One region of the Variovorax sp. J31P207 genome, then DNA from elsewhere that is predicted to be linked to it. Evidence: predicted binding sites of a transcription regulator. Region 1 holds the regulator's gene; each other region holds the start of a gene.
The links. Region 1 encodes sigma-54, which starts transcription at its own class of promoters, with help from an activator protein. Its sites were predicted from a motif close to TGGCANGNAANCTGCTTT; they were not measured.

Region 2: the regulator sigma-54 is predicted to act here: its motif matches at 1,108-1,125, upstream of hmpA (NO-inducible flavohemoprotein).
Region 3: the regulator sigma-54 is predicted to act here: its motif matches at 820-837, upstream of glnA (type I glutamate--ammonia ligase).
Region 4: the regulator sigma-54 is predicted to act here: its motif matches at 1,039-1,056, upstream of QTI68_RS11735 (TorF family putative porin).

The regions. Positions count from the first base shown of each region.
Region 1 covers NZ_JASZYN010000001.1:1,004,771-1,006,924, forward strand. The annotation lists gene lptB (LPS export ABC transporter ATP-binding protein) at 1-149, shown strand, start outside; gene QTI68_RS04735 (RNA polymerase factor sigma-54) at 163-1,758, shown strand; gene QTI68_RS04740 (phospholipase D family protein) at 1,761-2,154, shown strand, end outside.
Region 2 covers NZ_JASZYN010000001.1:588,236-590,389, reverse strand. The annotation lists gene hmpA (NO-inducible flavohemoprotein) at 1-1,070, opposite strand, end outside; gene norR (nitric oxide reductase transcriptional regulator NorR) at 1,219-2,154, shown strand, end outside.
Region 3 covers NZ_JASZYN010000009.1:98,761-100,914, reverse strand. The annotation lists gene QTI68_RS27505 (competence/damage-inducible protein A) at 1-736, shown strand, start outside; gene glnA (type I glutamate--ammonia ligase) at 885-2,154, shown strand, end outside.
Region 4 covers NZ_JASZYN010000003.1:137,089-139,242, reverse strand. The annotation lists gene glnK (P-II family nitrogen regulator) at 1-70, opposite strand, end outside; gene QTI68_RS11735 (TorF family putative porin) at 127-990, opposite strand; gene QTI68_RS11730 (YifB family Mg chelatase-like AAA ATPase) at 1,157-2,154, shown strand, end outside.

The DNA of each region.
Region 1 (2,154 bases):
CCGACCACAACGTGCGTGAAACGCTGGGCATCTGCGATCACGCGTTCATCATCAGCGACGGGCATGTGCTGGCACAAGGCACGCCTTCGGAGATCGTCGACAACGCCGAGGTACGACGCGTGTACCTGGGCGAGCACTTCCGGATGTAGGAGCCCAATCTCGATGAAGCAGGGGCTTTCGCTTCGCGTCTCCCAGCACCTGGCGCTCACGCCGCAGCTGCAGCAGTCGATCCGGCTTCTGCAGCTCTCCACGCTCGAGTTGAGCCAGGAGGTTGAGCAGATGCTCGACGACAACCCGTTCCTCGAACGCACGGCCGAGGAAGCCGCGCGCGAGGAATTCGGCCTCGATACCGCCGATGCGCCGGTGCGCGACGAAGATCGCCAGGCCGAATTCAGCGGCGACGGCGATGGCGACTTCACGCCCGGCCCCTCGGCGCCCGCCGCCGAGGTCGCGGTGGCCGCCGACGTTGCCGAGCCCGCCACCCTGGACGCGGTCGACGGCGAGCCCGACTGGGAGGGCGACGGCACGGTCGACATGGCGCCCGACGACAGCGAGTGGGGCAGCGATGCGCCCGCGCGCACCAACAACCTGGGCGACGACGAGCGCACCGATGCCACCGAGCTGGCGCGCAGCCAGGAGTCGCTGCAGTCCTTCCTGCACCGCCAGGCGCTGGGCCTGCGGCTCAGCGAGACCGACCGCGCGGCGCTGCGCTTCCTGATCGAATCGCTCAACGACGACGGCTACCTCGAGGATTCGCTGCCGGCGCTGGCCTCGGGCCTGGCCGGCGACGACAACGACCAGTTCGACGACCTGGTGCATCACTTCCAGGTCGCGCTCGGCCTGCTGCAGAGCCTGGAGCCGGCCGGTGTCGGCGCGCGCAACCTGGGCGAGTGCCTGACGATCCAGCTGCGCGCCCTGGCGCAGCCCGACGAGGACGCCGACGAGGCGCAGGTGCGCATGACCGCGATCGCGATCTGCAAGCAGCCGATGGAGCTGCTCGCGCGGCGCGACTTCAAGCGGCTGGCGACGCTCACGCGCAGCAACGAGGAAGAGGTCCGCGCGGCGCTGCAGCTGATCGCCCGGCTCGAGCCCAAGCCGGGCCGCCGCTTCGTCGACGTCGAGCGCAACGTGGTGATACCCGACGTGATCGTGACGCGCATCGGCAACGGCACCCACACCAGGTTCCGCGTCATGCTCAACCCCGAGGTCATGCCGCGGCTGCGGGTGCACGACATCTACGCCGGCGCGCTCAAGCAGCACAAGGGCGAGGGCAGCCAGGCGCTGTCGCAGCGGCTGCAGGAGGCGCGCTGGTTCATCAAGAACATCCAGCAGCGCTTCGACACCATCCTGCGGGTGTCGAACGCGATCGTCGAACGGCAGAAGAGCTTCTTCGTGCACGGCGAGCTCGCGATGCGGCCGCTGGTGCTGCGCGAGATCGCCGACGAACTCGGGCTGCACGAATCCACCATCAGCCGCGTGACCACCGCCAAGTACATGGCGACGCCCTACGGCACGGTCGAGCTCAAGTACTTCTTCGGCTCGGCGCTCGGCACCGAGACCGGGGGCAACGCCTCCAGCACCGCGGTGCGGGCGCTGATCAAGCAGTTCGTGAGCGCCGAAGACCTGAAGAAGCCGCTGTCCGACAGCCAGATCTCCGAGATGCTCAAGGAGCAGGGGATCGAATGCGCGCGCCGCACGGTGGCGAAGTACCGCGAGGCCCTGCGCATCGCGCCGGCCAATCTGCGCAAGGCCCTCTAGCGATGCTTCACGGCCCGGGCCTGCTGGCGCGCTGGTGGCGGCTCGGCCTGGCCCTGGCGGCGACGACGCTGCTGGCCAGCGGCTGCGCGATGCTGCCGGCCGACTTCGAGCGCCAGCCCTCGAGCGCGATCGCGGCCTCCGCCGAGACCACGCTGGGCCGGATCGCCAAGGCCTCCTCGCCCGACCCGGAGCTGAGTGGTTTCCGGCTCATGCCCGGCGGCGATTTCGCGCTCGACACCCGCTTGCAGCTCGCACGCCGCGCCGAGCGCACGCTCGACGTCCAGTACTACCAGATCGAGAACGACGAGACCGGCCGCTACTTCCTGCGCGCCCTGCGCGACGCGGCGCTGCGCGGCGTGCGCGTGCGGCTGCTGATGGACGACCTCTACACCTCCG
Region 2 (2,154 bases), 420 kb from region 1:
TCGATGTCGCGTGTCGCCGGCAGCCACTGCGCGAGCTTCTGCGCGTCGAGGCGGCCGACCGCATGCGGCGCATCGGCTTCGGCCGCTCCTTCGCTCACTTCGTCGTAGCAGTAGAAGCGCGCGAGCTGCGGATGCTTGTGGGCCAGCGCATCGATGGCATGGCGGAAGGCATGCGCGCCGCGCGTGCGCGCGCAGTGGATGAAGTGGACCGCGCGCGAGGTCTTCAGCGCGGCCTCGAGCATCGCCAGCGTCGGCGTGATGCCGACGCCGCCGCTGATCAGCACGAGAGGCCGTTCGCCCGGCTCCAGCGTGAAGGCGCCCGCCGGCGGGAACAGCTCGACCGTGCTGCCCTCGGCGACTCCGTCGTGCAGGTGGTTCGATGCCAGGCCGCCGGTTTCGCGCTTGACGCTGATGCGGTAGGTCTTGCCGTTCGGCGCCGCCGACAGCGAGTAGTTGCGGCGGATCTCGTTGCCGTCGACCACCAGCCGCAGGCCGATGTACTGGCCCGGCTTGAAGTCGAGGATCGCGCCGCCGTCGGCCGGCGCGAGGTAGAAGGAGTTGATCTCCTCGCTCTCGACTTCCTTGCGCACGACGACGAAGGGCCGGGCACCGCGCCAGCCGCCGGGCGCATCGGCCCGCTCGTCGTAGGCCTGCTTCTCGGCACCGATCAGGATGTCGGCCAGTTGCCCGTAGGCGGCCGCCCAGGCGGCGATCACCTCGTCGGTGGCGATCTCGGCACCGAGCACCTCGCGGATCGCACGCAGCAGGCAGGCGCCGACGATCGGGTAGTGCTCGGGCAGCACCTGCAGCGCGACGTGCTTGTTGACGATCTGGCCGGCCAGATCGCCGAGCGCTTCCAGCCGGTCGATGTTCTTGGCGTACATCAGCACGCCGTTGGCCAGCGCGCGCGGCTGATCGCCGCTCGCCTGGTGGGCCTGGTTGAACAGCGGCCGCACTTCGGGATGCTCGGCGAGCATGATCCGGTAGAAGTGGGTGGTCAGCGCCTCGCCGCCGGTTTCGAGCAGTGGCACGGTGGCGGTGACGATGGATTTCTGTTGCGGGGTCAGCACGGAAAAGGCTCCTGGAGTTCAGATGGATGCCTTGTTCATCGCAATCTCCGTTCCAGGCGCGGGCCCGAGCAAAATCAACGGCTTGGCGTTGACAGTGTCGTTATGACCTGACGAAAATCGTGTCGATATGACCCATCACCGTGTCCAGATGACTCCCGACAAGCTGCTTGAGGCAGTCGCGCCGCTGGTCGCGGACCTGGGCTCCGGCCTGCCCGCCGAGGAGCTTTATCGCCGCCTGCTGCAGTCGCTGCGCCTGCTGCTGCCCTGCGATGCCGCGGCGCTGCTTCGGCTCGAGGATGGCAGCTTGCGGCCGCTGGCGGTCGACGGCTTGAGCCGCGACACGCTGGGCCGTCGTTTTCGCATCGCGGAGCACCCGCGCTTCGCGGCGCTGGTGGGGGCCGCCGGGCCCTTGCGCTTTCCTTCCGACAGCGCGCTGCCAGACCCCTACGACGGCCTGGTCGAGGGCCTGCATGGCGACCTCCCCGTGCACGACTGCGCGGGCTGCCCGATCCAGCTCAATCAACGGATCTGGGGCTTGCTCACGCTCGACGCGCTGCAGCCCGATCGCTTTTCGCGCGGCGACCTGGCGGCGCTGCAGCTGTTCGCCAACCTGGCGGCCGGCATCGTCACCGTCGCCGGCCGCATCGAGCAGCTGGAGAACCGCGTGGCGCTCGAGAGCCTGCGCGCCGAGGGCTACCGGCTCGCCGCGGCGCCGCGGGCCCGCGAGCTGATCGGCCGCAGCACGGCCATGCGCCGGCTCGTCGCCGACATCGAGACCGTGGCGGCCAGCGAGCTGTCGGTGTTGATCCAGGGCGAGACCGGCGTCGGCAAGGAACTGGTCGCGGAGGCGATCCATGCCGGGTCCCCGCGTGCGGCGCGGCCCATGATCAGCCTCAACTGCGCGGCCCTGCCCGAGACACTGGTCGAAAGCGAATTGTTCGGCCACGTCAAGGGCGCGTTCACGGGCGCCACCAGCGACCGGCCGGGCAAGTTCGAGCTGGCCGACGGCGGCACGCTGTTCCTGGACGAGGTCGGCGAGCTGTCGATGCCGGTGCAGGCCAAGCTGCTGCGTGTGCTGCAGAGC
Region 3 (2,154 bases), on a different contig from region 1:
GCACATGCCCAAGGTCATTGAGCTGCTGGCCGCGCGCGGCCTCGAACTCGGCTGGGCCGAATACGTGGGCGACGTGCCGGTGCGCATCACGGCCGCGCTGGGCCGGGCCTTCGCGTCGGGCGACATCGTGTTCTCGACCGGTGGCATCGGCGCCACGCCCGACGACCACACGCGCCAGTGCGCGGCGGCCGCCCTGGGCGTGCCGCTGGCGCTGCATCCCGAAGCCGAGGCACTGATCCGGGAACGCATGCAGGACACGGCGCGCGAGCAGGGCACGGTCTACGAGCCGGACCGCCCGGACAACGTCCACCGCCTGAACATGGGCGTGTTCCCGCTCGGCGCCAAGATCATTCCCAACACCTACAACAAGATCCCCGGCTTCAGCGTCGGCGACGTCCACTTCGTGCCCGGCTTCCCGGTGATGGCCTGGCCGATGATCGAATCGGTGCTCGACGGCCGCTACGCCGGGCTGTTCGCGCGCGGCCGCGCCGGCGAAAAATCGGTGATCGTCTACGGCGCCATGGAGGCGACCCTGACGCCGCTCATGCAGGCGGTCGAGCGCGACCATCCCGGCATCAAGGTGTTCAGCCTGCCGAGCGTCGACCACCCGCAGCACGGACGCCACATCGAGCTCGGCGTCAAGGGCGACGCGAGCCGGGTCGAAGCCGCCTACGGCCAGCTGCTGGCCGGCCTGCACGGCTTTGATGCGCGGCTGGGCCCCGAAATGGTGCGTTAACGCACGACGCACCAGTTTGGTTACAACTTGCCTTGTTTTGGGGGTTCCCCGGGGCGCCGAGGCGCTCCCGGCCGCTGTGACAATGGCATAGAAACTGCATCCTGAATTCCCGTACTTCCAACCCCCTGTCCATACCAAGGAGAACCTGATGGCCAAGACCGTCGCCGACGTACTCAAACTCGTGAAGGAAAACGAGGTCAAGTTCGTCGATTTCCGCTTCACCGACACCCGCGGCAAGGAACAGCACGTGACCGTGCCGGTTTCCGCGTTCGATGAAGACAAGTTCACTTCGGGCCACGCATTCGATGGCTCCTCGATCGCCGGTTGGAAGGGCATCGAAGCGTCGGACATGCAGCTCATGCCCGATCCGAACACGGCCAACATCGATCCGTTCTTCGAAGAAACGACGATGATCCTGACCTGCGACGTGGTCGATCCGTCGGACGGCAAGCCCTACGAACGCGACCCGCGCTCGCTGGCCAAGCGCGCCGAAGCCTACATGAAGGCCTCGGGCCTCGGCGACACCGCCTTCTTCGGACCGGAACCCGAATTCTTCGTCTTCGACGGCGTGCGCTGGTCGAACGACATGTCCGGCTGCTTCGTGAAGATCGAGTCCGAAGAAGCCGCCTGGAACACCGGCAAGGAATTCGAGCACGGCAACACCGGCCACCGTCCCGCGGTCAAGGGCGGCTACTTCCCGGTGCCCCCGGTCGACAGCTTCCAGGACATGCGCTCCGAGATGTGCCTGGTGCTCGAATCGCTGGGCATCCCGGTCGAAGTGCATCACCATGAAGTGGCCAACGCCGGCCAGATGGAGCTCGGCACCAAGTTCAGCACGCTGATCCAGCGCGCCGACTGGGTCCAGTTGCAGAAGTACGTGATCCACAACGTGGCCCACGCCTACGGCAAGACGGCCACCTTCATGCCGAAGCCGATCGTCGGCGACAACGGCTCGGGCATGCACGTGCACCAGTCGGTCTGGAAGGACGGCAAGAACCTGTTCGCAGGCGACGGCTACGCCGGCCTGAGCGACTTCGCGCTGCACTACATCGGCGGCATCATCAAGCACGCCCGCGCGCTGAACGCCATCACGAACCCCGGCACCAACAGCTACAAGCGCCTGGTGCCCGGCTTCGAAGCCCCGGTCAAGCTGGCCTATTCGGCCAAGAACCGCTCGGCCTCGATCCGCATCCCGTTCGTGGCGAACCCGAAGGGCCGCCGCGTCGAAGCCCGCTTCCCGGACCCGCTGATGAACCCGTACCTGGGCTTCGCGGCGCTGCTGATGGCCGGCCTCGACGGCGTCGAGAACAAGATCCATCCGGGCGAAGCCGCCAGCAAGGATCTGTACCACCTGCCGCCGGAAGAAGACGCGCTGATCCCGACCGTCTGCCACAGCCTCGACCAGGCGCTCGAGTACC
Region 4 (2,154 bases), on a different contig from region 1:
CGATGGCGGACAGCGCCTCGCGCACTTCGTCGAGCTTGAAGGGTTTGATGATGGCTGTGACCAGCTTCATGATGTTTCTCCTGCGGATGAAAGGGACGGCGCAGCCCCGGGCCACGCCTTCTATGACTAGAGCGTCTTGGTCAACGTGACGATGAACCGCGTCACATTCGGCGAGAAGGTGGTCTGGCCGATCGGTCCGAAGACCGTGCCCGTGGGGATGCCCGGCGAGGCGATCAGGTTGAAGGCGCTCTGGTTGTTGCCCCCCTGCACCGAGCCGGCCAGGGCCAGGCCGCTGCCGAAGTCGTAGGACACGCCCACGTTGTAGTCCAGGTAGTCCTTGTAGCCCAGGCTCTTGATGTCGCTGGTGAAGAAGGTGTAGCCGATGGCCGTCTTGAAGGTCAGCTTGGGCACGATCTCCTTCGTGTACGCCAGGTTCAGGTAGCCGGTGTTCTGGCCATCCAGGCCCGAGCCACGCTGGTGGCCGGCGTAGTTGAAGTAGTCGTTGGAGACGGTCCAGGAGTACTTGGCAGTGAAGGCGCCGAACCTCTCGTCGGACCAGGTGCCCGCGCCGTAGATCTCGGTGGTGTTGCCCGAGGTGTTGCCGGGGTAGTAGTACTGATAGACGCCGACGTCCCAGTCGATCGGGCCGCCCTTGAATTTGTAGCCGCCGTAGAAGTCCATCTCGACCGAGTTGCCGGTCAGCCAGTTGACGCTGGAGTTCCAGTTGCCGACATAGAAGCCGCTGTCCCCGAAGGCATAGTCGATGCCGCCCTGGATGGCTGGCTTGAACCAGCTGGTCTTGGCAAGGCCGTTGTTGCCGATGACGTCCTGGTCCTGGCCACGGAACTTGTAGTTGGTGGTCAGCGCGACGTTGCCCGTGAGATTCGGCGCCGGTGCGGCAGCCGCGTCGGCCGCAGCCTGCGCGCTGGCGAGCATCGGCAGGGCGGCGAGCGCGCCCAAAGCCAGGATCTGGACGGATTTACGGTGCATCATCGAGCGGACTCCTCGTGTTTTGAAAAGTGGTTAGGAATCCTTCTCAAAGCAGGGAGCGTGCCAAAGCGCATCCTCCCGAGGAGGCAGGGTTTGACGCCCGATGCACTTGGTCACAATCAAGAACAAAGAGATGGCACGCACCATCTTGGTGAAAGGGAGCGAAATGAGTCTGTGTTTGGTGCAGAGCCGCGCTTTGCTGGGCCTCGAAGCCGCAGAAGTCACGGTTGAGGTGCATCTGGCGAACGGTTTGCCCAGTTTCACGCTGGTCGGGCTGGTCGACGTCGAGGTCAAGGAAGCCCGCGAGCGGGTCCGGTGCGCGATCCAGAATTCCGGGCTCGACTTCCCGACCAACAAGCGCATCACGGTCAACCTGGCGCCGGCCGACCTGCCGAAGGATTCAGGCCGCTTCGACCTCCCGATCGCCCTCGGCATCCTGGCGGCCAGCGGCCAGATCGAGGCCGCGCGGCTGGCCGGCCATGAATTCGCCGGCGAACTCTCCTTGTCGGGGCAGTTGCGGCCCGTGCGTGGTGCACTGGCCATGGCGCTGGCCCTGCACCTGCGCGGCATCGGCGCGCGGCTGGTGCTGCCCGCCGAGAGTGCGCAAGAGGCCGCGCTGGTGCCGGATGCCGAGGTCTATGGGGCCCGCCACCTGCTGGACGTGGTGCGTCAGTTCCTGCCGGCCGACGCCGTGCCGCCGGCCCTCGACGCCGCCGGCGACGGCGAAGGCTGGGCCCGCGTGCTGGCGGCGCCGCCCGGCCCGGCCTCGCGCCCGCCGGACCTGGGCGACGTCAAGGGACACGCGGGCGCCAAGCGGGCGCTGGAGATCGCCGCGGCCGGCGGCCACAGCCTGCTGATGGTGGGCCCGCCCGGCTCGGGCAAGTCGATGCTGGCCCAGCGCTTCGCCGGGCTGCTGCCGGCGATGAGCGTGGACGAAGCGCTGGAGAGCGCGGCGGTCGCCAGCCTGGGCGGGCGCTTCGAGACCGGGCAATGGATGCGGCGGCCGACCGCCAGCCCGCACCACACGGCCAGCGCGGTGGCGATGGTGGGCGGCGGGTCGCCGCCGCGGCCGGGCGAGATCTCGCTGGCGCACCATGGCGTCTTGTTCCTGGACGAGTTCCCCGAGTTCTCGCGCGCCGCGCTGGAGGCCCTGCGCGAGCCGCT